Regions from separate parts of the Streptosporangium sp. NPDC004379 genome, predicted to be linked through region 4. Evidence: riboswitches for the same ligand, from Rfam matches in the RefSeq annotation. Region 4 holds a riboswitch; each other region holds the start of a gene.
What was found. Region 4 has a riboswitch for cyclic di-AMP ahead of ACFYSC_RS01315 (C40 family peptidase). Riboswitches for the same ligand answer to the same signal wherever they lie in the genome.
Positions count from the first base shown of each region.

Region 1: it holds a riboswitch for cyclic di-AMP, as region 4 does, so the genes downstream of both, ACFYSC_RS32690 (glycoside hydrolase family 25 protein) here and ACFYSC_RS01315 (C40 family peptidase) in region 4, are expected to answer to the same signal.
Region 2: it holds a riboswitch for cyclic di-AMP, as region 4 does, so the genes downstream of both, ACFYSC_RS14585 (NlpC/P60 family protein) here and ACFYSC_RS01315 (C40 family peptidase) in region 4, are expected to answer to the same signal.
Region 3: it holds a riboswitch for cyclic di-AMP, as region 4 does, so the genes downstream of both, ACFYSC_RS25615 (hypothetical protein) here and ACFYSC_RS01315 (C40 family peptidase) in region 4, are expected to answer to the same signal.

Region 1 is NZ_JBIAMC010000021.1:89,626-96,594, reverse strand. It holds gene ACFYSC_RS32700 (BTAD domain-containing putative transcriptional regulator) at 1-2,515, shown strand, start outside; gene ACFYSC_RS32695 (cytochrome P450) at 2,700-3,902, shown strand; gene ACFYSC_RS32690 (glycoside hydrolase family 25 protein) at 3,990-4,739, opposite strand; cyclic di-AMP (ydaO/yuaA leader) riboswitch at 4,751-4,900, opposite strand; gene ACFYSC_RS32685 (hypothetical protein) at 5,511-6,326, shown strand; gene ACFYSC_RS32680 (GNAT family N-acetyltransferase) at 6,368-6,969, shown strand, end outside.
Region 2 is NZ_JBIAMC010000006.1:21,916-28,884, forward strand. It holds gene ACFYSC_RS14575 (RDD family protein) at 91-1,488, opposite strand; gene ACFYSC_RS14580 (amino-acid N-acetyltransferase) at 1,577-2,221, opposite strand; cyclic di-AMP (ydaO/yuaA leader) riboswitch at 2,559-2,712, shown strand; gene ACFYSC_RS14585 (NlpC/P60 family protein) at 2,718-3,767, shown strand; gene ACFYSC_RS14590 (LuxR C-terminal-related transcriptional regulator) at 3,958-4,206, opposite strand; gene lysX (bifunctional lysylphosphatidylglycerol synthetase/lysine--tRNA ligase LysX) at 4,884-6,386, opposite strand; gene ACFYSC_RS14600 (type III pantothenate kinase) at 6,411-6,969, opposite strand, start outside.
Region 3 is NZ_JBIAMC010000012.1:246,163-253,131, reverse strand. It holds gene ACFYSC_RS25635 (S8 family serine peptidase) at 1-339, shown strand, start outside; gene ACFYSC_RS25630 (SDR family NAD(P)-dependent oxidoreductase) at 404-1,039, opposite strand; gene ACFYSC_RS25625 (LysR substrate-binding domain-containing protein) at 1,124-1,483, shown strand; gene ACFYSC_RS25620 (DUF4253 domain-containing protein) at 1,577-2,404, shown strand; cyclic di-AMP (ydaO/yuaA leader) riboswitch at 2,672-2,816, shown strand; gene ACFYSC_RS25615 (hypothetical protein) at 3,060-3,845, shown strand; gene ACFYSC_RS25610 (alpha/beta fold hydrolase) at 4,263-5,120, shown strand; gene ACFYSC_RS25605 (hypothetical protein) at 5,168-5,539, opposite strand; gene ACFYSC_RS25600 (roadblock/LC7 domain-containing protein) at 5,552-6,223, opposite strand; gene ACFYSC_RS25595 (hypothetical protein) at 6,282-6,969, opposite strand, start outside.
Region 4 is NZ_JBIAMC010000001.1:319,598-326,566, forward strand. It holds gene ACFYSC_RS01305 (M48 family metallopeptidase) at 1-612, opposite strand, end outside; gene ACFYSC_RS01310 (hypothetical protein) at 609-1,397, opposite strand; gene ACFYSC_RS01315 (C40 family peptidase) at 1,510-2,073, opposite strand; cyclic di-AMP (ydaO/yuaA leader) riboswitch at 2,156-2,314, opposite strand; gene ACFYSC_RS01320 (VanZ family protein) at 2,783-3,487, shown strand; gene ACFYSC_RS01325 (response regulator transcription factor) at 3,556-4,254, shown strand; gene ACFYSC_RS01330 (sensor histidine kinase) at 4,266-5,378, shown strand; gene ACFYSC_RS01335 (NlpC/P60 family protein) at 5,416-6,357, opposite strand; gene ACFYSC_RS01340 (NYN domain-containing protein) at 6,539-6,969, opposite strand, start outside.

The sequences.
Region 1 (6,969 bases), on a different contig from region 4:
GGAGCTGGGCGCCGACCCGTCGGCCGGACTCTCCGCCCTGCACGTCGCGCTGCTCCGCGGCGAGCCGGGCGAGCCGGGCGGGCGTACGGAGAACCGCGGGACGAACCTGCGCGCCGAGCTGACGAGTTTCGTCGGCAGGGACGACGACGTCTCCGCGGTCGCCGCCCTCGTCCGCGGGCACCGGCTGGTCACCCTGACGGGGCCGGGCGGCTCCGGCAAGACCAGGCTGGCCACGGAGACCGCCCGGACGATGCTCGCCGGGCTGCCGGACGGGGCGTGGCTGGTCGAGCTGGCCCCGGTGCGGGCGGACGGCGACCTCGCGCAGGCCGCGCTCACCGCGATCGGCCTGCGCGACCAGGGCCTGCTCGGCGGCGCGCGGGGCGGGGAACCGGCGGACCGGCTCGCCGCCGCGCTCCGCGAGCGCGCGACCCTGCTGATTCTCGACAACTGCGAGCACGTGATCGAGGCCGCCGCGGCCTTCGCGGACCGGCTCCTGGGCGAATGCCGGAGGCTGCGGATCCTCGCCACGAGCAGGGAACCGCTCGGCATCATCGGGGAGGTGCTGTGGCAGGTCGGACCGCTCGCGTCGCCCGCCGAGGGAGCGGACCCCTCCGAGGCCGGGTCCTCGCCCGCGGTGCGGCTGCTGCGGGACCGTGCGGGTCTGGTGCGCCAGGACATCGGCACGGGTGCGGGCACCCTGTCGGCCATGGCGCGGATCTGCCGGGCTCTCGACGGGATGCCGCTGGCGATCGAACTGGCCGCGGCGCGGCTGCGCACCATGTCCGTCGACCAGCTGGCGCACCGGCTCGACGACCGGTTCCGCCTGCTGAACGGCGGCAGCCGTACGGCGCTTCCCCGGCACAGGACGCTGCGCGCGGTCGTGGACTGGAGCTGGGATCTGCTGACCGAGGCCGAACGCCGCGTGCTGCGGCGGCTCTCGGTGTTCTCCGGCGGGGCGAGCCTGGAGGCGGCCGAACGGGTGTGCGGGGACGGCGCGTCCGGCGGGGAGCAGGTGTTCGACCTGCTGACCGCGCTGGCCGAGAAGTCGCTGCTGATCGCCGGCGGCGACGGCGCGCCGCGCTACCGGATGCTCGACACCATCGGGGAGTACGCGGCGCACCGGCTCGCCGAAGCCGGGGAGATCGAGCGGGCGCACCGGGCGCACCTCGCCCACTTCACCGAACTGGCCGAGACGGCCGAGCCGCATCTGCGCCGGGCCGGGCAGCTGGAGTGGCTGGCCGTGTTGAGAGCCGAGCACGACAACATCGGCGCGGCCCTGCGCCGGGCGATCGCCGCCGGATGGGCAGGGGAGGCGATGCGGCTGGTCACCGCGGTGGGCTGGTACTGGTTCCTCAGCGGGTACCGGACCGAGGGCGCCGAGTTGAGCGTCGCGGCGGCCTCACTGCCCGACGAGGCGCCCGGTGAGGTGCCCGACGAGGTGCGGGCGATGGCGTACCTCCTGGTGACGGTGTTCGCGACCTCCGGGCCCGGCCGCGACCAGTACCGGGCACGGGAGTGGATCCTGCGGGCGCACCGGCTCACCCGGCGCGGCGGGCACAGTAACCCGCTGCTGGGGTTCGTCGCGCCGCTGGAGCGGATGCTGCGGGAGCCGGCGGAGTTCCTGCCCGCGTTCGAGCCGCTCATCGCCGACGACGATCCGTGGGTGCGCGCGCAGGCCAGGCTCACGCGCGGCCGGCTGCGGCTCACCCACGGCGGCGACGAGACCGGCGTGGACGCCGACGCCGGGATCGCCCTCGCCGAGTTCCGCGCGCTGGGAGAACGGTCGGGGATCTCGCTGGCGCTGGCCTTCCTGGCCGACCGGCTCGCCATGCGCGGTGAGTTCGCGCGCGCGTGCGAGCACTACGAGGAGGCGGTCGTGGCGCTGACCGAGGTCGGCGCGGCCGAGGACGTGGTCGGCCTGCGGGCGCGACAGGCCCAGCTGTACTGGCTGCTGGGCGATGAGCGGGCCTGCGCCTCCGCCATGGCCGAGGCGCAGCGGTGCGCGGACGGGATCGCCTGGCCGGACGCGTACGTGCTCGCCGAGCTGGCGCTTTCGAAGGCGCAACTGGCGCGCTGGCGCGGCGAGCCGGACCAGGCGCGCCGGCACCTGGCCGCGGCCCGGGCGACGCTGAGCGAGGAGGGGGAACCGGACGTCTGGCTCCGCGTCAGGGCCTCTGACCTGTACGGCTACCTCGCCGATGACCTCGACGAGGCCCGCGCGCACCGCAGCGAGGCGCTCCGCGCGGCCGTGGAGACGGCATATCCGCAGGCGATCGCCGGGGTGCTGGTCGGGATCGCGGATCTCGCGCTGCGCCGGGGGGACCACGAGCGGGCCGCGCGGCTGCTCGCGGCGAGCGACGCCGTGCGCGGCACCCCGGATCTCTCGCAGCCGGACGTCTCCAGGATCGCCGGGGAGGCACGGAGCCGCCTCGGCGGGACCGCGTTCGCCGAGGCGATCCGCGACGGGCGGCGGCGCGACTGGCACGAGCTGGCCGAGACCGCCCTCGGCCCGTGAGCGTCGCGCGCCGGTCGGCGGCGCGGACGCCGCCGGGGTCCCTGCGGCGACCGGGTCCGGCGCGGGGCGGCGCCGGCGGGCGTGTCAGCGGCCGTGTCAGTACGGCGACGGCCCGGTGTCAGCGCGGCGGGCGATGGTGGACGCCGTTGAGACCCGGCCCTGAAGGCCGACGAGAGGAACCACCATGGAACACACCGTCACCGGGCTGCCCGCCGAGCGCCGGCCCGGCTGTCCCTTCGACCCGCCGTCGGAGCTGGTCGAGGCGCGCGAGCAGGGCCCCATCAGCCGCTACGTCTTCCCCGACGGGCACCGGGGCTGGCTGGTCACCGGGTACGACCTGGTCCGGTCGGTCCTGGCCGACCCGCGGTTCAGCTCGCGCAAGGAGTTCATGCTCCATCACCCGTACATCGACTACAGCGGCGTGGAGACCGTCCCTCCGGCGGGACCGGGCGAGTTCATCCTCATGGACGACCCGCGGCACAGCCGGTACCGCAAACCGCTGATGGGGAAGTTCACCGTACGGCGGATGCGCCTGCTCACCGAGCGGATCGAGCAGATCACCGCCGAGCACCTGGACGCCATGGAGAAGACCGGGCCGCCGGCGGACCTGGTGACCGCGTTCGCCAAGCCGATCCCCGCCGTCGTGATCTGCGAGCTGCTGGGCGTGCCGTACGAGGACCGGGGTTCCTTCCAGGAGAACATCGACAAGTTCCTCAACGGGGAGACGAGCGACGAGGACCTGTTCGCGGCCTACACCGCGACCCAGGGCTACCTCGCGGAGCTGGTGGCCTCCAAGCGCGCCGCCCCGACCGACGACGTGCTCAGCGACCTCACCGACGGCGACCTGACCGACGAGGAGCTGAGGGGGATGAGCCTGATCCTGCTGGCGGCCGGGCTCGACACCACCGCGAACATGCTGGCGCTGGGCACCTTCGCGCTGCTGCGCGAGCCGGAGCAGCTCGCCGCGTGGCGCGCCGATCCGGCGCTCACCGACGGGGCCGTGGAGGAGCTGCTGCGGTATCTGACCGTCGCCAAGATGTTCATGAGGACGGCGCTGGAGGACGTCGAGCTGGGCGGCCGGATCATCGAGGCCGGTACGACGGTCGTCCTGTCGAACCACGCCGCCAACCGCGACCCCGAGCGCTTCACCGACCCCCACGTGCTCGACCTGCGCAGGCGGGAGGGCGGGCACGTGGCCTTCGGCCACGGCGTCCACCAGTGCCTGGGGCAGCAGCTGGCCCGGGTCGAGATGCGGGTCGCGTTCCCCGCGCTGCTGGACCGCTTCCCCTCGTTGCGCCTGGCCGTACCGGCGGAGGAGGTCGCGCTGCGCCCGGAGGTGGCGGACATCTTCGGGGTGAAGAGCCTCCCGGTCACCTGGGACGCCTGACCGCCGAGGGCGGGCGTGGCGGTGTCCGTCCCACCCGGTGGTCCGGGTGGGACGGACACCGGGCCGGCCGGCGCCCCGGCCCGCCGGTCACGCCGACCGGCGGCCCAGGGCGCGGAGCTGGTCCGGGCTCAGCGCGGAGACGTTCTGGTCGATGGGCGAGTCCGAGTACTGGTGGATCGTCCACGCCTTCCAGCCGGCCGGGGGCGTCACGGCGCCCTTCTCCCGGCCGTAGGCGGCCACCCACAGCGGGTACTGCTCCAGCCCCGCGCCGTAGGTCTCGGCGAAGTTCAGGCCGCTGTAGAACATCGGCGTGACGCCGGTCCTGGCCTTCACGTGTGCCAGCCACGCCTTGGCCCAGGCGTTGACCTGCTCGACGGAGCGGTCGTCGGTGGCCTCCAGGTCCAGGACGAGCAGGTCGCCGCGCCTGGCGGGCTGCGCGTCCACGACGGACAGGAAGTGCTCGGCCTCGGCGATCGGGTCGTTGCCCGGGTGGCCGAAGTGGTAGGCCCCGCGCACGATGCCCTTCTTGTCCAGCTCCCTCCAGTGCCTGGCGAAGGAGCGGTCGCGGAACGTCGTGCCCTCGGTGGCCTTGATGATGCCGAACTGGGCGGAGCTGGTGCTCCAGTCGTAGGCGGGCTGGTAGTTGGAGACGTCCAGTCCGTAGGTGAGCGGGCCCGCCTCCTGCTGGGAGACGCGCTGGGCGGCCGCGATGTGCCCGGCGGGCGAGGCGGAGGCCGTGACGGGGGCGATGCCGCCGAGGGCGGCGCCGGTCAGGACCGTGCCCGCGAGGGCCAGGCCGAGACGGTTTCCGAGCGTGCTGATCCGGGGGTTGCGCATGGGGTGTCGGCTCCTTGCTTCCATGTCGCCTACCGGGTTAGCTGTCGGGTTCGGGCATGGAAGTGCCCTACGGACGCGTCGATGAGAAGTCGTCCGATTCACCCCGGAAAAGGTGGGTCCCCGGTTCCGCTGGGAAGGCGCGGATTCGGCGTCCGCACGCCGTCGGCGGGCATTGCCACGGAAACGGCGTCGGGTCCAGTCGATGGAGCGGCTCTCGTGCCGCTGGGGCGGCTTTCGCGCCGCGATGACAAAAGGTATGCGTTGCCCCACGGAAAGGGCAAGTGACCTGCGGCGGAGCGGATCGCGCCGGTGATCCGGAGGGTGTCGGACCACCCTGCCCGCAGGGGATCGGGGCCCATGGTAAAAATTGACGCCTCGCCGTCCCGGACCGGGCGGGAACCGGGCCGCCCGCCGTGGCGACCGGACTTCCCGGCGGTCGCCACGGCGGCCGCATCTCGGCCATACGTCCGGTCTGTAGGGATTCGTGGTGTCCCCTTGGTAACAGCTCCGTAAGAGCGCGCCGTTACCTGACGCATACGGACCGTGATGTTCGGCAGGCTGGGGGGAGATCGGATCCGGCGACGGGGAGGCGAGATGCAGGATGATCATGGTCCGGCCCGCGGGCGCGGTTCCGGTGCGGGCCCCCGCGGTCGCATGCCGTACGGCGGGCCCCCGGGCGGCCCGCCCGGGTCCGCCGCGTCCCCGTCCCGTCCGCCGGTCCGCCCCGAGGCCCGGTACGACGGTCCGGCGCAGAGCCCCGGAGACCCGTTCATGCACGGCTCGCTGGTGGACGCCGGCATCGCCCTCGCCGGTCGGCCGCGCCACCCGGCCGGGGAACGGCCGCGTTCCTGGACGGGTCCGCGTCTCCGGCGCGACCGGCTGCTGCGCCCGGCGCTGATCGGCGCCTTCCTGGCGGCCGCCGGGCTCGGCGTCTGGACCTCCGGCCGGTCCCCGCTGGACGACCGGCCCTCCGCCGTGGCGGCCCCGCTGCCCGCGCCGTCGCTCGCCCCGCACGGCACCGCGGTCGTCCACCCGCCGCAGGCCGCCCGCACGCCCTCCGCCGAACCCGGCAGGGTCATGGTCGTCCGCGAGCTGAAACCACGCCTGGTGCGGCCCCGGGCCGACGCGGCGGACACCCCGGACGGCCGCGCCCCGGGGGAGGAGCGGCGGCACGCCGCGGCACGCCGTACGCCGGAGGCCGCTACGCGGACGGAAGCGGGAACGGAGGCGGGGGCCGGGGCCGGAGGCGACAGGCCGGGCCACCGGGAGACACGGGGCCTCTCGCGCCCGCCGCACGCCCCGCACGACCGCGGGCACGGGCACGGGCACGGGCACGGCCCGGGGGCGCCCGCCCCCGAGGCCGGACCGCGGGGCCGGGCCGACGGCGGCGCTCCCGGTGCCCCGGCCCGTGACGCCCGTGACGCCCGGGACACCTCCGCCGGTCCCGGCGGCCACGACGGCTCCGGCGGCGTGGGGCTCCGGTTCGACACCGCCTACGCCTGCCGCGACTTCCGGCCGGACGACTGGCGCCACGACTTCTGCGTCCGGGCGTGGAACGACTACCGCAGAAGCAACGACCTTCCCTAACCTGGGGGCCGCGCCCACCCGCGAGTGAAGGAGCACCGGTAATGGCGCACGATGAGATCACCGGCCGCCGCTCCGTGCCGGCCCAGGACGCCGCCGGTCGGACGGCCGACGGCCACGAGCAGGATGCCTTCGGGCGGGGCCGCTCCGGCGCGGCCGGCCATGAGGAACCCGGCGCGCGACCGGCGACCGCCCAGGCCGCCGGGCCCGACGCTCCGCCGGGGGTGGAGATCCGGCCGATGCGCCGACGCGACGCCGAACAGGTGCTGGCCATCTATCAGGCCGGGCTGGACACCGGCCAGGCCAGCTTCGAGACCCTCGCCCCGAGCTGGGAGGGCTTCACCGCGGCCAGGTTGCCGCACCTGCGCCACGTGGCCTGCGACACCGGCACCGGCCAGGTGCTCGGCTGGGTGGCCGCCTCGGCGGTCTCGGCCCGCCCCGTCTACGCCGGGGTGGTCGAGCACGGCGTCTACGTCCACCCGGGCTGCCAGGCCCAGGGGATCGGCCGGGCTCTGCTGGCGGCGTTCGTCTCCGCCAGCCAGGACGCCGGCGTCTGGACGATCCAGTCCGGCGTCTTCCCCGAGAACGCCGCCAGCCTGGCCCTGCACCGGGCGCTCGGTTTCCGGGTGGTCGGCATCCGCGAGCG
Region 2 (6,969 bases), on a different contig from region 4:
GTACCGCTACCCCTCTCGTTTCCCTCCACACACGAAAAAACGGGGCCGGCGGTTCAACCCGCCGGCCCCGTTTTTGGGGAAGTTCCGGAACTACTTGGTCTTCACGACCGTCGTCGCGGCCGCCTTGTCGTGCAGGCACTGGCGCAGCGGCTTGTCCCACAGCTGCCAGAGCACGTTCACCAGAGAGAAGATCCCGATGATGTAACCCACGACGGGGATGCCGCGCAGCATGCTCGGACCCCACAGGACGCCCGCCCGGCTCATGGCCTTGTTCGAGGGGAGCCCGCGGGACTGGGGCGCCCCGCCGATCGGGACGACCCGGATGCCCATGACCATCTTGCCGACGGTCTGCCCCGTCGCCTTCAGCATCAGGAACTCGTAGACGAAATAGATCAGCCCGCCGACGAGACCGATGAGGAAGGTCGCGAGGAACAACCCGCTGCCGAGGCTGTACTCCCCGGTCTCCATGTTGAAGGACGGCTGGGTGACCAGGATCCCGGTCAGCACGAGCGTGACGATGAACGTGGGGATCGCCAGGATCACACCGTCGACGATGCGGGCGACCAGGCGCTGCCACCACTCGGCGAGCGGGGCCGACACGCCCGGCGCGTGGCCGCCGTCGCCCCACTGCGGGGTGTAGCCCTGCTGGCCGTAGCCCTGCGGCTGAGCGCCGTAACCGGGCTGCTGGCCGTACTGGGCGCCGCCGTAGCCGGGCTGGCCGTACGCCTGCTGCTGGTCGTAGGAGGGCTGCTGGCCGTAGCCCGGCTGCGCGCCCTGCTGGCCGTAGGCGCCCTGGTCGTACGACGGCTGCTGCCCGTAGGCGCCCTGGTCGTAGGAGGGCTGCTGGCCGTAACCGGGCTGCGCGCCCTGCTGGCCGTACCCCGGCTGCGCGGCCTGCTGGCCGTAACCGGGCTGGGCGGCCTGCTGGCCGTAGCCCTGCTGCTGGTCGTAGGAGGGCTGCTGGCCGTAACCCGGCTGCGCCCCCTGCTGGCCGTAGGCGCCCTGGTCGTAGGACGGCTGCTGCCCGTACCCCGGCTGCGTCCCCTGCTGGCCGTAGCCCGGCTGGGAGTTCTGCTGGCCGTAGGCGCCCTGGTCGTAGGACGGCTGCTGCCCGTAGCCGGGCTGCGCGGCCTGCTGGCCGTAACCGGGCTGGGCGGCCTGCTGACCGTAGCCCTGCTGCTGGTCGTAGGAGGGCTGCTGGCCGTAACCCGGCTGCGCCCCCTGCTGGCCGTAGGCGCCCTGGTCGTACGACGGCTGCTGCCCGTACCCCGGCTGCGCGCCCTGCTGGCCGTAACCGCCGGGCTGGCCGTAACCGGGCTGGTTCTGCCCGGGTCCGGTGCCGTCCGTCCGGTACCCCACCACCGTCGCGTCGGGGTCGAGACCCCCGGGGCCCTGACCCGTGTCGTGCGAGCCGTATCCGGAGTGTCCCGACGGGGTGCGATCGCGGTCGGGATCATCCTGCGGATACGGCGGCTGTCCGTTGGTCACCGCGTCACCTCACTTCGACTACGCATGCGGCGCATTCGAGACTCACATGCACGTTGAAGCACAAGGTATCGAGATAGTCGTCCGAGAGTCACCTTTTGTCACAGTCACAACTGCGGTCATCACGCTTGACCAGGGGCGGTAGATGAAGCAGCATCCGCGTGTTCCCCAGGGTGTTCGGCTTCACGTGCTCCAGGTCGAGGAACTCGGCGACGCCCTCGTCGTAGGAGGCGAGCAACTCGGCGTAGACCTCGGGCGAGACGGGCGTGCCCTGGATCCGCCGGAAGCCGTGGCGCGCGAAGAAGTCGACCTCGAAGGTGAGGCAGAAGACCCTGCGCAGGCCGAGTTCGCCGGCCGTGCGGATCAACGCCGAGACGATCATGTGGCCGATGCCCTGGCCCCGGCACGCCGGATCGACGGCGACGGTGCGGATCTCGGCGAGGTCCTCCCACAGGACGTGCAGCGCCCCGCACCCCATGACGGCCCCGTCCCGCTCGGCCACCCAGAACTCCTGGACGTCCTCGTACAGGGTGACCGTGGCCTTCTCCAGCAGTCGCGGCCCGGCGCCGCCGTAGGTGTCGACCAGCCGCCGGATCGCCCGCACGTCCGGCGTGCGGGCGCGCCGGACCGTGACCTCGCCCGTGGCCCCGGCCGTGACCCCGCTCGCCGACCCGGCCGTCGCCCCGGTCCCGTCCGTCAGGGCGTCCGCCGGGGAGGGTTCCGCAACCTGCTCCATGACCGATCAGCGTACGTCCTCGGCGCACCCCCATTACGGCCCAGCCGTAACTTCGGTCACAACGGCACCGCCCGGCTCCCGGTGTCACCCCCGTCGCGCCCGGCCGGAAACCCCGGTGACGGCGGCCGTTCGCCCTCGGCATGGACCGGGGCCTGCGGCTACATGGGTGGTATGCCGCTCATAGCGACATGGATCCAGGTTGACAGGCATGAGGATCATGAAAGTATGTGATCTGCCTGTGACTTTCCGGTTGTGAAAGCTCTACCGACTTTATGGTTCTGGTTGAGCATGAACCTCCAATTGCACTAATGTCCGTGCTCGATGTCAGCTTCCCCGAAAAGCTGACCCGCCGAATCCCCGGACCCGGGGAGCCGGGGACCCACCCTCCACGCGTCCCCAGGGGTGAATCCGAGCCGTCACCGGCGTGCTCGGTAGGGCTGCCTCCGGCCCGAACCCGTCAGCTAACCCGGCAGGCGGCCGAGAGAGGAGCCCGTTGGTGAAGCGCACGCCGCGCCGTGGCAGTGGACGTCCAGCCGGACCCGTCCCGATGCGGGAGCGCGCCTCCCGTCGCCTTTCCGGCCGGACGGCCTCCATCGGGCTCGCGTTCACCCTCCTCGCGGTCGGCGCTCCCATGACGTCCGCCGGTGCGGACCCGAAACCGGACCTCCGGCAGCTCGCCAAGCAGGTCGAGAAGCTCCACGTCGAGGTCGAGACGCTCGCCGAGCAGTACAACGGCGCACGGGTGAAGCTCAAGCAGGCGCAGCGCGCCGCCGAGGTGGCCAAGAAGAACCTGTCCACCAGCGAGACGGAGCTGGAGTCCCGGCGCACCAAGGCGACCCTCCTCGCGCAGAGCACCTACATGTCGGGGGGCCTGGGCTCCACGCTCGCCTTCACCCAGTCGAGCGACCCCGACACCTTCCTCGACCAGGCCGCCACCAGCTACGCCCTCCAGCAGCGGCAGAGCGAGGAGGTCGCCCAGGTCGCCCAGGCGCTCAAGGTCGCCGAGCAGGCTCGGGCCAGCGCCAGCGCCCGGTCCACCGAGGTCAAGAAGCTGCTGGGCGAGCTCGGCGACAAGCGTTCCAAGATCGAACGCCTGGTCGGCAAACTGGAGGGCAACCTCTACCGGGAGGTCCGCGACCGCGCCCAGAGCATGCAGGGCCGGGCGACCAGGCTCACCGTTCCGGTCGTGGGCCAGGGCAAGGCGGCCGAGGCGGTGCGCTGGGCGCTCACCCAGCAGCTCAAGCCGTACGTCTGGGGCGCCGAGGGACCCAACTCCTTCGACTGCTCGGGGCTGGTCCTGTGGGCCTACCAGAAGGTCGGCATCAGCCTGCCCCACTACACCGGTGACCAGTGGACCGCCGGCACCCACGTCTCCCGCGACCAGCTGCGCCCCGGCGACCTGGTCTTCTTCTACAGCGACCTGCATCACGTCGGGATCTACCTCGGCGCCGGCCTGATGATCCACGCCCCGCAGACCGGTGACGTGGTCCGCATCGCCCCCATGGGCAACCGGCCCTTCGCCGGGGGCGTGCGCGTCGCCGACTGAATCGGCCGGCGTACGGCCGGACCGGACGGACACGGGCACACGATCAGCCGGATGCACGGCCTGACCCGACGGGCGTATGACCGGCCGGATGCACGAACCGGCCGGACGGACACACGACCAGCAGGGTGCACGGCCTGACCGGGCGGACCACGACCGGCCGGTGCACGGCGGACCGGCCGGGTGTACGGCGTCAGATCAGGCGGCGGCGGGCGGCCCAGGCCACCGCCTCGATTGCGGTGGCCACGCCGATGCGGTCACAGATCCCGCGCAGCCTGCGCCGGACCGTCCGGCCGCTGATGTCGAGGCGGCGGCCCACCCTGTCGACGGTGACGCCCTTGGCCAGCTCGGCCAGGAGCACGAGGTCCTCCTCGCTGAGATCGATGTCCTCAGTGCCCGGAAGACTTTCGCCGCGGCGGGAATCCACTTCCGGATATGCCATCTAGCAACTCCCCCCGCAACGGGACTCAGGCGTGAGCACGCTGGAATCGATGTCGCCCGTCAGGAACGGTAAACGCCCCGTTCAAAGGTCGTCAAGCTCTGCTCTTCATAGAGATGGCCCACACTATTGACAGAGTGGGCGTTACATGAAGTACTCATGATATGTCGGGCCCATTGTGATTAAGCAGCGGCCGAGCCGGAGGGCGCGCCGCCGGACCGTCGTCGCGCCCGGGGCCCGCGCCAGGCGTGTCCGCGGTCTGTCCGCAGCCTGCCCGCGGCATGAGCCGAGGTCATCACCGTGATCCACCCCGAAGCCGCACCGCGGGGCCATGCCGTGGACCACCGCGGGTCCTCCGCCGGGACGAGCCGTACGGTCGGCGCCCGCCGCATTTCCCACAGAAAACGATCGGTCCGGCGGGCGTCGCGCATCCCGTCGACCGCGGCCCCCGGCCACGCCCCTGACGGCGCCGAGAAAATCATCACGCAATGGCCGTCGGATGAAACCGGCTTTCCGGCATTCCGCGGGGAGCTGATCGCCGGCCGCCCGGATCATCGGGGAAATGGCGTCTCCGCTCAGCGGGAGGAACGGAACGAGCCCGCGGTCCACGGGACCGCGGGCTCGTCAGGCGGGGCCGGAGGGCCTGGCGGACCGGGCCCGCGGGGCGGACCCGGTGGCGCTCAGCCGGTGGGCTTCACCAGCGGGAACAGAATGGTCTCGCGGATGTTCTTGCCGGTGAAGGCCATGACGAGGCGGTCCACACCGACCCCCACGCCGCCGGTGGGCGGCATGCCGTACTCCAGGGCGGTGAGGAAGTCCTCGTCGAGCTGCATGGCCTCGGGGTCGCCGCCCGCGGCGAGCAGCGACTGCTCGGTGAGGCGGCGGCGCTGCTCGATCGGGTCGCTCAGCTCCGAGTAGCCGGTGCCGAGCTCGGTGCCGAACCCGATGAGGTCCCACTTCTCGGTGAGCAACGGGTTGTCCCGGTGCGTCCGGGCCAGCGGTGAGGTCTCCAGCGGGTAGTCCATGACGAACGTCGGCTGGATCAGGGTGTGCTCGACCAGCTCCTCGAAGAGCTCCTGGACGAGCTTGCCCTGGCCCCACTTGGGGTCCCAGCGGATGTCGCGCGCGTCGGCGAGCTTGCGCACGTGCTCCAGCGGAGTCTCGGTCGTCACCTCCTCGCCCAGCGCCTCCGAGACCGATCCATAGACGGTGACGCGCGGCCACTCGGGCAGGCCCAGGTCGATCTCCTGCCCCTCGTGGACCACCACGGAGTGGCCGAGCGCGGCCACGACCGCGTTCTGGATCATCCGCTGGGTCAGGTCGGCGATGCCGTTGTAGTCGAGATAGGTGCCGTAGGCCTCCATCATCGTGAATTCGGGGTTGTGGGTGGCGTCCGCGCCCTCGTTGCGGAAGTTGCGGTTGATCTCGAAGACCTTCTCGATGCCGCCCACCACGAGCCGCTTGAGGTAGAGCTCGATCGCGATGCGGAGGTAGAGCTCCATGTCATAGGCGTTGATGTGCGTCCTGAACGGCCGGGCCGAAGCGCCGCCGTGGATGCGCTGCAGCATCGGCGTCTCGACCTCGAGGTAGCCCTCGCCGTGCCAGAAGTCGCGGATCGCCCGCACGACGGCGCTGCGGACGTAGGCCATCCTCCGCGCCTCGTCGTTGACGACGAGGTCGAGGTAGCGCTGACGGACCCGGGCCTCCGGGTCGGTCAGGCCGACGTGCTTCTCCGGCAGCGGGCGCAGGCACTTGGAGGTGATCGCCCAGCGGTCGGCGAGGATGGACAGCTCGCCCCGGCGGGAGGTGATGACCTCGCCCTCGATGCCGACGTGGTCGCCGAGGTCGACGTCGCGCTTCCACGCGGCCAGGGACTCCTCGCCGACCCTGTCCAGGGAGATCATGACCTGGAGATCGGCCGAGCCGTCGCGGATGGTGGCGAAGCAGAGCTTGCCACCGGTCCGGGACAGCATGACGCGGCCGGTGACGCCCACTTTGTCGCCGGTCGCGGTGTCAGCGGCGAGATCGGCGTATTTCTCGCGGATCTCGACGTTGGTCGCGGTGCGCGGGAAGGTCACCGGGTAGGGGTCGACACCCTCGGCACGGAGGCGATCGAGCTTCTCCCGGCGCACGCGCATCTGCTCGGGCAGATCGTCGGCCGGGTTCGTCAGGTCAGCGGTCACAGAGCCAAGGGTACCGATGTCCGGCTACGGAACGTTTCTGTTATAGATCAGCCTGAGCCCGATCAAAGTGAGCCACGGCTCGTGGACGTCGATCGAGCGGGCCTCCCCCACCACGAGCTGCGCCGCGCTGCCGGTGGCGACGACCGTGACGTCGTCGGGGTCGTCGGCCAGCTCTGCCGCCATCCGCTCGACGATCCCGTCCACCTGGCCGGCGAAGCCGTAGATGATGCCGGCCTGGAGCGCCTCGACGGTGTTCTTGGCGATCACCGAACGCGGCCGGACCAGCTCCACCTTGTGCAGCTGCGCGCCGGCCGCCGCCAGGGCGTCCACCGAGATCTCGATGCCGGGCGCGGTGACCGCGCCGACGTACTCGCCCTTGGCGGAGACGGCGTCGAAGGAGGTCGCGGTGCCGAAGTCGACGATCACGCAGGGCCCGCCGTACAGGTTGATGGCGGCGAGCGCGTTGACGATGCGGTCGCTGCCGACCTCCTTGGGGTTGTCCATCCGGACCGGCACGCCGGTGCGGACGCCGGGCTCGACGATCACGGCGTTGACGTCGCCGTAGTAACGGCGGCACATCTCC
Region 3 (6,969 bases), on a different contig from region 4:
CCGCATCCCCATCAGATGCCACCGCCGCACCCTCACCAGATGCCGCCGTCGCCGCACCTCTCCCATCAGGCGACCCCGTACCCGGCTCACCAGGCGCCGCAGCCGTCTCCGTATCCGGCTCACCAGGCGCCGCCCGGCCCGGCGCGTCACCCGCAGCCGCCTCCGCACGGTACGCCGGTCCCGCCGCACCCTCCCCGCGTGGAGCCCCCTCCGCACGCCGCACAGGGTCCGTACGGCCCGACGCCGCCCGTGCCGGGCCACGAGCCGACCGGGCCCGACGGCACGCGTGTCCTGCCGGCCGGACCCTGGCCGCCCCCGCCGTCTCCGGGACGGGGCTGAGCGTTCCCGCGCGGCCGGGAAGAGCGGGCCGGCCCACCGGTCCCCGGAGGAGGCGCCGGGCCGGTCAGGCGTCGAAGCCGGTACCGCGGGCCACCTTCTCCCAGGCGGCGAACTCCGCGCGGGCGTTCTCCAGACTGGCCGCGATCGCGTCGGCGGCGTCGTCGCCCAGCGGGAGGCGCAGCGGGGTCTCCTCCGCGTCGAGGGCGGCGAGGACGGCCGCCGCCTTGGCCGGGTCGCCGGGCTGCCTGCCGTCGGACTCCGGCAGGCCGGAGCGGACCGGGCCGACGACGGTCTCGTAGGCGGGGATGACGGCCGACTGCAGCAGGGCGCCGCCGCCGGCGAAGCCCGTCCTGAACGCCCCCGGCTCCACGACCAGCACCTTGATCCCGAATTGCGCGACCTCCTGGGCGAGCGCCTCCGAGAGCCCCTCCAGGGCGAATTTGGTCGCCGAGTAGGCGCCCACGCCCGGGAAGGTGAACCGGCCGCCCATGCTGCTCATCTGCACGATCGCACCCGATCCCTGGCGGCGCATGTGCGGCAGCACGGCCCGCGTCAGCGCCGCCGGGCCGAAGAAGTGCAGTTCCATCAGGTCGCGCAGCTCGCGGTCCGAGGTCTCCTCCACGGCGCCGACCAGTCCGCGCCCGGCGTTGTTGACCAGCACGTCCACGCGCCCGTACCAGAGGACGACCTCGGCGACCACGGCGGCGATCCGGGCGGTGTCGGTGACGTCCAGCCCGACCGCGACGACCCGCTCGCCGGTCGCGACGGCGTCTCCGTCATGGAGGTGGCCGGCGAGCCCCTGATGTGGACCGAACGGGCGCCGCGCGAATGGGTGGACTGGTGGGCGGTCAACCCCCGGCCGGACGGTTCCGCCCCGCGCTGGGGGCCGACCAACGACAACGTCGAGGAGATGCTGGAGCAGGTGGCCGAGGGCGCCGCCGTCTGCTTCGCCCCGTCGAGCATGGCCCGCTACTACGCCCGCCCCGACCTGGCCTGGGTGCCCCTCACCGACGTCGAGCCGCTGCGGGTGGCCCTGGCCTGGCCCAGGGGTGCGGACGACCCGCTGGTGCGCGGATTCGCCGAGGTGGTCCGCGAGCTCGCGGAGCCCGCGACGGCCCCTCGGCCCTCCCCGCGAGGGCCGTGAAGGCGGTGTTTTTCGGCCGCGCTGGGGGGAGAACTGTCCTCCCGCCGCCTGACAGGCCAAAATTGGTCCGTGGTCAGGATCGGATCGACAGGGATGAGCGATTGCGAGCGGGAGCAACTTCCGCCGTTGCTGGGCCAGCTGTTCGCCGGCGGCGGTGAGGGGCGGGCGCTCTCGGTCGAGCTGCCTCCAGGCGACGTGGTGTGGCCCGACCCCGGTTACTCCCAGCTGATGGTCGGTTATCGTCCGGCGTTCTGGCTCAGTGACGAGCCGGTCTCCGCCGGGCTGTGGTCCGGCCTGCGGGCCGAGCACCCGCGCTCGGGCCTGTGGCCGTTGCTGCTGGAGGACTCCGTCCAGCCGTGGTCGTCCGGGCAGATCGCCCCGGACACGGTGGAGGAGATCGACAACTATCACACCGCCGCCTTCATGGCGGAGGTCTGGGCCGACTGGACCGAGAGGGCGGACGCCGAGCAGCTGGAGCTGCTGGCTCCGTTCGGCGCGCGGTGCCCGGGTCCGGCCCCCGCGGGCAGGCTCGCCACCGACCCCGACGTGGTCGCCGACTGGTACGCCGGGCTGGTCGCCGAGCGCAGGACCCCTCTGGGCCTGGTGGCCGTCGACCGGGGGGCCGACGCGCTGGCCGTCATGGGGTGGCAGGGCGCGCTGAACCACAACGAGTGGATGGTCCCGCTGGCCGCCGTGGTGCGGAGCTGGGAGGAGCGGTTCGGGGCGCGGCTGGTGGGCGTGGGTTTCAACACCCTCGACCTGAGCGTCGCGGCGCCCCCCACGACGGCGGAGCACGCCCTGCACGTCGCGGCGGAGCACTGGACGTTCTGCCCGGACAGCGTCGTCTACAGCGCCGGCACGCTCGCCGGCTACGCCGAGCAGATCATGGGCAGGAACGCCTGGTCGTTCTGGTGGGACTGACCGGGGCGGGCGGCCGTTTCCCGGGGTTCCGGGCGGGACCGCGGGCCGCGGGAAATGGCGGCGGTGAATCACCCGTATGTGGTTCGCCACGGCGTGTACGCCCTGGTCCGCGCCGGTTCAGGGGCCGATAAACCGGATCATGTGCCCTTTCTTGGCCATAGAAGGTAGATCTTCTGGTCATTCCATGGGTTCTGCTTTGCTTTGTCTGATTTGCCCGGTAGTGTCCTAGTCATCGGCAGGTGACCTGCACCCTCATCCGAGGGGGCGACCGGGCCGACGTCGAATCCCGAAGCCGTCATGGCATGGGAGCCGGGGACCCACCTTCCGGGGTGAATCCGCCGCGAACGCGGTGGTAGGGCACTCCACCGCCCGAACCCGTCAGCTAACCCGGTAGACGAGATGGAGAGGAGATCCCTCAGTGGGAGACCGCGCCACCTTCGTACCGGTATACCGCATTTCGCTGCCGGTCCTCTGAGACTTTCACATCCCCTGGGTTCTTCCGCCGCGATCGGTCGCGGCATCCCCCAGCGCTCCGTGTAGCGCCACCTGATCCATCCCTGCGCCTCTTCTTCCCTGTGAGCGCGACCCCGCCGACGCCTCCCTTCACGCATGGCGTCCGGCTGCCCCGTTCCCTCGCGAAAGAGTTCGTTTCCTCATGCCTTCCCTGGATCCCCGCACGTCCGCCCGCAAGACCCGATACGCCGTCGCCGGCCTGGTCGGCGCCGGGCTCCTCGCCTCCGCCGCCGCCGTCTCGGCCCTCCCCTCGGTCGACCGGGACGCGCCCGCCGCCTCGGCGGCCGGCGCCGGGGTCACCGCGGTGAGCGAGCCGGTCGCGGCCGCGGTCCCCGAGGCCGCCCCCGCCCAGGCCGCCGCCGCTCCCGAGCAGGCCGCTCCCGAGCAGGCCGCTCCCGAGCAGGCCGCTCCCGGGCAGGCCGCCGCGCCAGAGCAGGCCGCCCCCGCCAAGCCGCAGAAGGTCACCAAGACCGTCATGCTGAAGGGCCAGACCAAGGCCTCCTACTTCTGGGACGACTCCTCCGGCCGCGCCGGTGACACCGGCCTCCCCGCCAGTGGCAAGCCGATGCAGAAGGGCATGATCGCCAGCCCGAGCTGGCCGCTGTTCACCGAGGGCTACGTCATCTACAAGGGCAAGAAGGCCAAGTTCTTCGTCGGCGACCGCGGCCCCGGCGTCCCCTCCAGCAGCGGCGTCATGATCGACCTCGACGCCAAGACCTTCGCCGACCTGACCGGCGGCACGTTCAACCCCGGCACCCTCGGCGTGGACGGCAACGGCGGCATGGGCCACATCAAGGTCGACTACGTCATCACCAAGTGGGGCGACGGTCCGGGCAAGAAGAACGACCCGGTCCCCTTCTCCACCGGTGCCTGGGGCAAGCGGGACGGCGACCCGGCCAAGCCGGTCCAGATCACCGTCAAGCCGTAACCGGCCGGAACGGCGCCGCCGCACCGTCACGGCGGCGCCGCACCGTCACGGCGGCGCCGCACCGTCACGGCGGCGCCGCCGGACCGTCACGACGCCGCCCCGCGCCAGGGCGGCACCGTCGGGCCGTGACGGCTCACCGGGTCATAAGGGTTCCACCGGGCCGTGACGGCCCGGTCAGGCCGTGACGGCCGGAAGCGAAGAGCTTCACCTCAGCCTTTCCTGGACACGGGAGCGGACGCCGGCGCAGGGCGTCCGCTCCTGCTTTTCGCTCTCCGGCCCTTCGGCACGGGATGTCTTGCCCCGACCTGGGCAGAATGACATTCTGTTCCGGGTTACCGGTCCGTCGTCTCCGGGCGGCGGGAACCGTCAGGGCGGCCACCCGGCCCGCCCGCGGACGGACGGGGGAGAGGGAGCGACATGACGACGCGCGTCCGGGCCAACGGCATCGAGATCGCCTACGAGACCTTCGGGTCTCCCGGCGACCGGCCGCTTCTGCTGATCATGGGTCTCGGCGCCCAGATGATCCACTGGGACGAGGAGTTCTGCGAGCTGCTCGCCGGCCGCGGGCACCACGTGGTGCGGTTCGACAACCGCGACGCCGGCGAGTCCACCCACCTGAACGACGCCGGGGCGCCCGCCCTCGGCGGCGGCCGGGCCCCCTACCTGCTCGACGACATGGTCGACGACGCCGCCGGGCTGCTCGACGCGCTCGGCTGGGAATCGGCCCACGTGGTCGGCGCCTCGATGGGCGGCATGATCGCCCAGGCGATGGCGATCGGCCATCCGCGCCGGGTGCGGAGCCTCACCTCGATCATGTCCACCCCCGGCCACGCGGTCGCCCCGCCCACCGAGGCGGCGATGGCGGTGCTCATGGCGCCGCCGCCGCCCGACCGCGAGGCCGCGATCCGTCAGGCGCTGAGCACCTGGGAGATCCTCGGATCCCCCGGATACCGGATGGACCGCGAGCGCGTCGCCCAGATCACCGAACTCAGCTACGACCGCGGCCTCGACCCGGCCGGGACCGCCCGGCAGCTCGCCGCGATCCTGGCCTCGGGCGACCGTACGGCGCTGCTCGGGAAGATCACCGTACCCACCCTCGTACTGCACGGCGAGGCCGACCAGCTCATCCCGGTGGCCGGGGGGATCGCCACGGCGGACGCGATCCCCGGCGCCAGACTGGTCACCTTCCCCGGCATGGGCCACGACCTGCCGCGCCTGCTCTGGCCGGCCTTCGCCGACGCGATCGGTGAGCTCACCGCCTCCGCCGAGCGGTGAGCTCCGGTACGGCCCGCGCTCCCGGTGCGCGGAGCCGTACCGGAGGATCAGACCTCGAGTCTCTCCTCGATCATCCGCAGGGTGTGCCGGGCCAGCGCCAGGTTGCCCCGGTTGCGGTCCAGCGCCAGGTACAGGAAGAGACCCTTGCCGCTCCGGCCGGTGACCGGGCGGATGATGTGGTACTGCGCGCTGAGCGTGATGAGGATGTCCTCGATGGTGTCCTTGAGGCCGAGGGAGTCCATCGTCCGCAGCTTGGCCTTGACGACCTCGGTGTTGCCCGCCGCGGCCACCTGGAGGTCCAGGTCCTTGGAGCCGCCGAGCGCGCCCAGCGCCATGCCGCTGTTGTAGTCGACGACGACCGCGCCGACCGCGCCGTCGATGCCCATCATTTCCTTGAGAGAGATATCCATGTTGCCCATGTCTGACTCCGATCAGTGGGTTGTCGATGTGCGGGACGTGAGGGCGGCCATTCTCACCGCCGTCTTGCGGCCCTCCAGGCGCAGCAGCCCGAGGTTGGTCCCGGGCCGGGCGAGCACCGTGAGGACGATCGTGGGGCCGGCGGCGTAGAAGGCCGCGTAGCCGTTGTCACCGGAGATCAGCGTCTCCTCGAAGGAGCCCTTGTCGGCCATGGCCGTCAGCCGGCTGCTGAGCGCGAGCACCGCGGAGGACAGCGCGCCGATCTGCTCGGTCTCGCCTCGCAGGTCGCTCGCCAGCGTCAGGCCGTCCACGCTGCAGGCGATGCTTCCGTTCACCTCCGGCACGCGCTCGCGCAGCAGCGCCATCTCCTCGTGCAGCCGGTCGCGCAGCAGGGCCAGCTCCCGCCGGGCCCGCTCGCGGCGCGACACCCCCTCCCCGTCCGGCGTGGAAGGGGTCTGTGCGGGGGACGCCGGTACGGTGCCCGGCGTGCCCGGCGTGCCCGCTCCGGACGGTCCGGACGGTCCGGACGGTCCGGACGGTCCGGACGGTCCGGTGGCGGGTCCGGGAGACTCGGCGCCGGACTCGCGGAACGGCACGAGGTCCCGGTCGCGGGACGCGGCGGGCTCCGGGTACGGCCGGTCGCGTGTCGGCAGCGTCGCCTGCGGTTCCCGGTCACGCGCCTCCACCGGCGGTCTCCTTCCGATCAGCTTCAACGTCCGCAACCTCAGCGGCATCGGGACGAGCTCATGTCAGTGCCTCCAGTGCGTTCCTCAGCCGGATGAGCAGGTTCACGTCGGCGGGGTCCCCGGTCGCCGCGGGGAGCCACCGCGCGGACGCGGTGCCCCCCGCGGCGCCGTCCCGGGGTTCCCCGCCCGCCCGGGGCTCCCCGGTGGTCTTCGGGCGCCGCGGCAGCGCCGGCGGGGCCGACGGCGTCTGCGGCTTCTGCGGGAGTGACGGTGCCTGTGAAGCCCGCGGCGTCTGCGGGGGTGACGGCGCCTGCGGGATCCGGGACGCCGGTGCCCCCGTCCCGGAGACGGGCGCGACCCCGGGCCGTTCGCCCGGTTCCGGGACGCGGAGCAGCCCCGCCGCGGCCAGCCGCCGTACGGCGAGCAGCACCGAGTAGGCGGGCCGGCCGAGTCTGCGCGCCAGCTCCGCGGGGGTGGCGGCGGAGTCGGCCGCGACCAGGACCTCCCACTGCAGTGAGGTCAGCACCACCCGCTGGGCGGGGATGCGCGCCAGGGGGACGACCGGGAGCGTGTCCAGCTCGCCGGACGGCCAGGCACGGTCCAACTGGGCCCTCCTCCGCTCGCACTCCCGGGACAGCCCGGCGACGTCGAAGTACCACTGGGGTCCGAGCCAGTGCCGGTCCCCGGAACGGAACCCCTTCCGGTGCGCGGCCGCGCCGGACAGGAAGTACGCGGCGTCGAGCACC
Region 4 (6,969 bases):
CGCGGCGGGTATCCACCAGCGCCGGAAGCGCCCGGCCAGCACCGTCACGGCGAGCACCATGATCGCGAGCAGCGCGGTCCGGACACCGATGTCCTTGAGCCGGTCCGCGGTCCAGGAGGGCCAGGTCTGGGTGGACAGGCCGTAGGCGCGCAGCTGCGTCTCCGACCACATGCCCAGCGGCCAGCGTAGGGCCTCGACCGCCGCGGACAGCCCGGCGACGCCGAGCAGCGCCCGCACCCACCGGGGTCCGCGCAGCCGTCCGAGCAGCCGGGCGCCCAGCGGGGTTGCCACCAGCACCCCGGCGACCAGGAGGGTCAGCCCGAGCGAAAGGTAGGCGGGCGCGGTGAGCGCGGCGTCGAACGCCTCGGAGCGGGCGATCTGCCCGGCGGTGAAGTCGCGCGCCGGGTCGGGCGCGACGGCCGGGGCGGCGGACGGCAGGGCCCGCCAGGGCGTGGTGAGCGCCACGACCGCGACCGTGGCCGCGCCCAGGGCGGCCAGCGCCCATCCGGCGGGCCGCCACCCCCCGGGCACGACCGCCGCCGCTGCGGCGTCGGCCGCATCCGGCGCGGCCGATCGCCGGGACACCGCCCTCGGGCGTGGGGAGGACGTCAACCCAGCTCCCTTCTCAGGTGGTCGCGCCAGCCGGCGGCGAACTCCGCCGGGGACAGGCCCAGCACATCGCCGACATCGCTACCGTAGAGCCTCACCAGCGTCCGCTCGCCGTACCGCCGCGCGACGTAGTGGCAGGCGAGCCACGCCTCCTCGTACGCCTGCGCCCGCCGGGGGGCGTCCGCGGCGAAGTCGGCGGGGCCGGGGAGCCGCTCGGGCAGGCGGCCCGCGCGCACCTCGGCGGCCAGTTCGGCGGCGGCCGCCGGGACCGCGATCCCGGCGTCACGGTAACCGACGTAGTCGGCGAACCCCTCCGACAGCCAGACCGGCACCCGGCCGCCGCGGGTGGCGCCGGTGGCCACGTGGGTGAGCTCGTGGGCGAGCACCACGTCCCGGCCGGTCCCGCTCAGCCTGGCGTACCCCGACGGCAGGACGATCACCCGGCCCGCGTCGGCCAGCGCGGCCAGGCCGGCGACGGCGGCGGGCGCGGCGCCGGCCAGCGCCGCCGCCTCTGCGTCGTCCGCGGGGAACAGGACCACCGCCCGGACCGGCCCCCAGACGTCGAGGACCGTACGGCGGGCGCGGTCGGCGCCGGCCGCCAGGTCGGCGAGGCGGGCCGCCGGGACGCGGTGGCCGATCACGACGGAGTGCTCGCCGCGGACGGTGACGGAGCCGCCGGGCCACGGGTCGCGCGGCGCGGGGAACGGGCCCGCGCCGGTGGCCAGGGCGGCGACCGCCAGTGTCAGGGTTCCGGCGAGCACGGCACGACGCTCTGTCGGGACGCGCACACGTCCGATGTTAGCGACCGGCCCCGGACGCGCGGCGGCCCCGCCCGTCCCTTCGAAGGGACGGGCGGGGCCGTCTTCCCGGCCGCCCCAGGGGGGCGGCGGCCGGGATCCGTCAGGCTCCGGGACGGACCGCCCCGGAGAAGGAGGACCGGTAGTACCCCTTCAGGGGGACGACCCTGACGGTCTTGCCGCTGCTCGGGGAGTGGACCATCTTCCCCTTGCCGACGTACATGCCCACGTGGCCCTTGCCGTAGAAGAACAGCAGGTCACCGGGGCGCAGGCTGCTCCACGAGACCTTCTTCCGCACGGCTCGGTACTGACTGTTCGTGACCCTGGGGAGGGAGACGCCGGCCTTGCGCCACGCGTACCGGACGAGACCGGAGCAGTCGAACGCGCCGGGACCGGAGGCTCCCCACCGGTACGGATCGCCGATCTGCTTCTTGGCCGCCGAGACGGCCTTGGACGCCTTCACCTTCTGCAGTGCGGTCCTGCTCAGCGTGGTCTTCTTCGCCTTCGCCGTCTTCTTGGCGCTGGTGTGCGCCGCGGAGGCGGCGGAGGCGGCGACCGGCCTCTCAACCTGAGAGGCGGTGCTCCTGACCTGGAGAACGGGACCGGTTCCCGTGTCGGCCAGCGCCGCCGGGGAGCCCATCGTGACCGCTCCGGCCGAGGCCGTCACGGTGAGGGCGAAACCACTGGCGCAAACGCGGAAAAAGCGCGACGAACGGGGGTTACGCGGGGTGGTAGACAGGATTTCTCCTTGGGACTTCCGCTGACGCCTACCGGGTTAGCTGACGGGTTCGGGCCGGGAAGAAGCCCTACGGCGCGTCGGGCGCGCCGATTCACCCCTGGCCACGTGTCGGGCCGGTGGGTCCCCGGTTCCGTGCCTCCTGGCTGCACGGATTCGGCAGGCCGTCGCAGGTGGGAGCGCTCCTCGCAGGGTGCGACGGCCGAATGGATCTTTATGGATCTTTGACAGGCGCCGGCATGACGGGCCGGGCCCGGCGCGGTGGCATGGCTTGCTCGCCGCGACGCCAGAAGTTACCCCTGTTTCCCAGGAGAGGGCAAAGGAATCACAAAAGATACATAGATCGAAAACGCCTCGGGCGATCGACGGGCCACTGTTCAGGGGCCGATTTCACCGGGCAAATATGACGCTTGTCACACTTCCGTGATCAGTCCGAAAAATCATGGCTTTTGTGACGTGAATCACGTGATGGTAACGATCATTGACGGAGCGTGCGACCGGCCGTGCCACCGCCCCGTCGTCCCGGCCCGCGTCGGGGGACGGCCGGGGACGGCCGGGGACGGCCGGGGACTCCGTGTATCGCCGGCGTATCGAAAATCGCATACGTCCCCGCAACGGCCCTCCCCCTTCGATGGGAGGCATGAACCGGAGTGCATCCCTGTCAGCACCGCCCCGCCGTACGCGCGGGATCGTGCTCGCCTGCCTGGCGGTCCTCGGCCTGGCGGGCGTGGCGTTCGTCCTGCGGCGGCCGCTCCTGATGGCCGCCCCGAGCTGCGCGGCCGGCCGGTGGCACGGCTGCCTCGGCACGGAGAACGGCGTGCTGCTCATGACACTGGTCGCGGTGCCGCCGTCCGCCCTGGTGGCGTGGGCTCTGGCGCGCGTCCGGCGTGCCGCCGGCGCCGCGTCGGCGTGGCGGACGTCGCTGGCCGAGTTGGGCATGGTCCACGGCACGGTGCCGTTCGTATGGATCACCATGATGCCCGGCCCGGAGGCCGGCGTCGCCCCCGGCCGGGTGAGTCTGCTCCCACTGCAGGATCTGCCCACGATGGGGCCGCTCGGCATCGGCGGCAACCTGCTGATCTTCGCGGCGCTGGGGTTCTTCGCCCCGATGCGGTTCGCGGCGCTGGCGTCCGTACCGCGGATCCTCGCGCTCGGGGCAGGCTGCTCGATCATGGTCGAGACCGCGCAGTACGTCCTGCGGCTGGACCGGGTGTCCTCGGTGGACGACGTCCTGCTCAACGCCGCCGGCGCCGCACTGGCCGCCCTGGCGTCGCACCGCTGGTGGCGCACCGCGGCGGAGGCTCCGCCGGGCCGGTCCCGCCCCGAGCCGGCGCCGGTGGGCTGAGCCGAGTGCCCGCCGCGTACAGGTCCTCGCATACCCCGGCGATATGCCGGGCCGCCTAGGCTTCCGGCATGCGCGTACTGATCGTGGAGGACGAGCCGTACCTGGCCGAGGCCGTCCGTGACGGTCTGCGGCTGGAGGCGATCGCCGCCGACATCGCCGGCGACGGCGACTCCGCCCTGGAGCTGCTCAGCGTCAACTCCTACGACCTCGCGGTCCTCGACCGCGACATCCCCGGCCCCTCCGGCGACGAGATCGCCCGGCGCATCGTCGCCTCCGGCAGCGGCATCCCGATCCTCATGCTCACCGCCGCCGACCGGATCGACGACAAGGCCTCCGGGTTCGAGCTCGGCGCCGACGACTACCTCACCAAGCCGTTCGACCTCCGGGAGCTCGTGATGCGCCTCCGGGCGCTCGACCGCAGACGCGCCCACGCCCGGCCCCCGGTCAGGGAGATCGCGGGCCTGCGGGTGGACCCCTTCCGCCGGGAGGTCTTCCGGGACGGACGCTACGTCGCGCTCACCCGCAAGCAGTTCGCCGTGCTCGAGGTCCTCGTGGCCGCCGAGGGCGGGGTCGTCAGCGCCGAGGAGCTGCTGGAGCGGGCCTGGGACGGGAACGCCGACCCCTTCACCAACGCCGTCCGCATCACCGTCTCCGCGCTGCGCAAACGGCTCGGTGAGCCGTGGCTCATCGCCACGGTGCCCGGCGTCGGCTACCGGATCGACACCGGCGGCGCGGGCGGCGATCCCGCCCGCCCCGGCGCCCGTTGAGCAGGAGCCCGTTGAACAGGCGTCCGGGGCCCAGCGTCCGGCTGAGGCTCACCATCAGCTACGCCGGGTTCCTCATGCTCGCCGGCGCCCTCCTGCTGGCCGTGGTGTGGGTGTTCCTGCTGCGCTACGTGCCCGACGGCGCCCTCGGGACGGGGCCGGAGGCGGCCCGGCCCGGGGCGCCGGCCCTGCGGTTCATCCCCAACCGCACCGACCTCCAGCGCGCCTTCGTCCCCCGCGCGGCACAGGCACTGGCCTTCCTGCTGGCGTTCGGCCTGCTGGGCGGATGGATCCTCGCCGGCCGGATGCTCGCGCCGCTCACACAGATCACGGACGCGGCCCGGATGACCGGGAACGGGTCGCTGTCCCACCGGATCCGCCTGGAGGGCCGCCAGGACGAGTTCCGTGAGCTCTCCGACGCGTTCGACTCGATGCTCGAACAGCTGGAGTCCCACTTCGCCGAGCAGCAGAGGTTCGCCGCGAACGTCTCCCACGAGTTGCGCACCCCGCTGGCGATCTCACGGACGCTCCTCGACGTCGCCCGCAGGGACCCCGCGCGGGACCGGGACGAGCTCATCGAGCGCCTGCACACCGTCAACCAGCGGGCGATCGACCTCATCGAGGCCCTCCTGCTGCTCAGCCGGGGCGACCGCGGGAACTTCACCCGCGAGAGCGTCGACCTCTCCCTCCTCGCCGAGGAGGCCGCCGAGACGCTGCTCCCCCTCGCCGAGCAGCGCCGGATCACGCTGGACGTCACCGGCGGGGCGGCCAGGACCGGCGGCTCCGCCGAGCTTCTGCTGCGGATGGTGACGAACCTCGTCCAGAACGCCGTCGTCCACAACCTCCCCGCCGGCGGCACCGTGACGGTCCGCACCGAGGCGCACGACGGCACGAGCGTGCTGCGGGTCGAGAACACGGGCCGCAGGCTCCCGCCGGAACTGGTGCCGGCCCTCACCGAGCCCTTCCGGCGCGGAACGGAACGCGTGCGCACCGGCGAGCACCCCGGCGTCGGGCTCGGCCTGGCCATCGTGCACAGCATCGTCCGCGCCCACGACGGGACGCTCGTCCTCGCCCCCCGCCCCGACGGCGGCCTCCTCGCCACGGTACGGCTCCCCGGCGCGCCGTAGACGGGTGTCCCCGCCGGCCCCCGGGGTCCCGGGCGGCTCAGGGGCGGACGGCGCCGACCAGGGCGCTGCGGAGGGGAGCGATCTTGACGACGTCCCCGGTCTGCGGGGCGTGCACCATCTTCCCTCCGCCGACGTAGATGCCGACGTGGCCCAGGCCCGAGCTGAAGACGAGGTCGCCGGGCTGGAGCGAGCTGACCGGCACCCGGCGGCTGGCGCCCCAGCTCCACTGCTCCCAGGTGGTGCGGGGCAGACTGACGCCCCCGCTCCGCCAGGACGCCTGGACGAGCCCGGAGCAGTCCCAGCTCCCCGGGCCCGTCGCGCCGTACCGGTACGGCTTGCCGATCTGGGCGTAGGCGAAGGCGAGGGCGGCGCGGGCGTTGCCGGAGGCCGGGCCGTTGTACTTGATCCCGGTTCCGTTGGGATTGCCCCGCTGGTAGGTGCCCAGCCGGTCCAGGAGCCTGGTCTGCGCCTTGACCAGCTTCTCGACCTTGGCCTTCTCGCCGGCCAGCTCGTCACGCGTCTTGTCGGCCTCGGAGAGGGCGGTCTTGGCCCGGTCCCGGTTGTCGCGCAGCGTCTTGGTGGCCTCGTCGAAGGCGTTGAGGTAGCGGGCGCGGGAGGCGGCCATCTGGTCGGCCGCGGCCATGCTGCTCAGCAGGGACCCGGGGTCGCTCTGGTTGATCAGTCCCTCCCAGCCGGTCACGGAGCCGTACTGGTAGGAGCTGACCGCCATCGTGACGAGCTCCTCGCGCAGGCCGGCGACCTTGGCCGTCTGCTTGGAGAGGTCGCCGTTCAGCGTCTCGTACTTCTTGCGGGCCTTCTTCCACTTCTCGCCCGCCTGGTTGTACTTCTCGACGATCTTGTCGGCCTCGTCGTTGAGCTTCGCCAGCTTCCGCTTGGCCTGGGCGAGCGTGGGTTGCGGATCGGCGGTCGCACCGCCGACCGGCACCAGGAGCAGCGCGAGGGCGAGCCCCGCGGCCACCGGTACACGTCCAACCCAAACCGGCATACCCGCCACGGCCACAGTGCCGCCTCCCCAGTGCGAAGACCTGGGGCGAAATAGTACAGAACAGGTAAGGGCTGGCTCACCTTTTCGGGGGTTTTGCTTGATTTCGAAGTGATCTCTCCCGATGGCCCGGCGTGTCCCGGCCGGGACACGGGCCTCAGGTACGCCCGAGACGCCGCAGCAGCAGCACCGAGGGCACCGGCCGGGCGCCCATCCGGCGGACCGACTCGGCGACCTCCCGGTCGGAGGAGACCACCGCGACCGCGCGGCCGACCGGCTCGGCGCGGACGAGCTGGCGGATGAGGTCGTCGGCGATCTGCCCCGGCGAGCTGAACATCACCCGCACCCCCCGCGGGGCCGACACCGGCACCGGGCCGTTCAGCTCGGCGCCGTCGAAGACGCAGGTCAGCTCGACCCGGGTCTGCGCGTACAGCCCGCCGAGGCCGGTGAGCAGCCGGGCCCGCTGGTCGGCCAGGGTGAGCGTGCCGTACCCGGTCTTGGTGACGTTGTAGCCGTCCACGATCACGTGGATCTGCGGCAGCGCGAGCAGCTGGTCGAACAGGGCCGGGTCGTCGTCGGCGAGCGCCC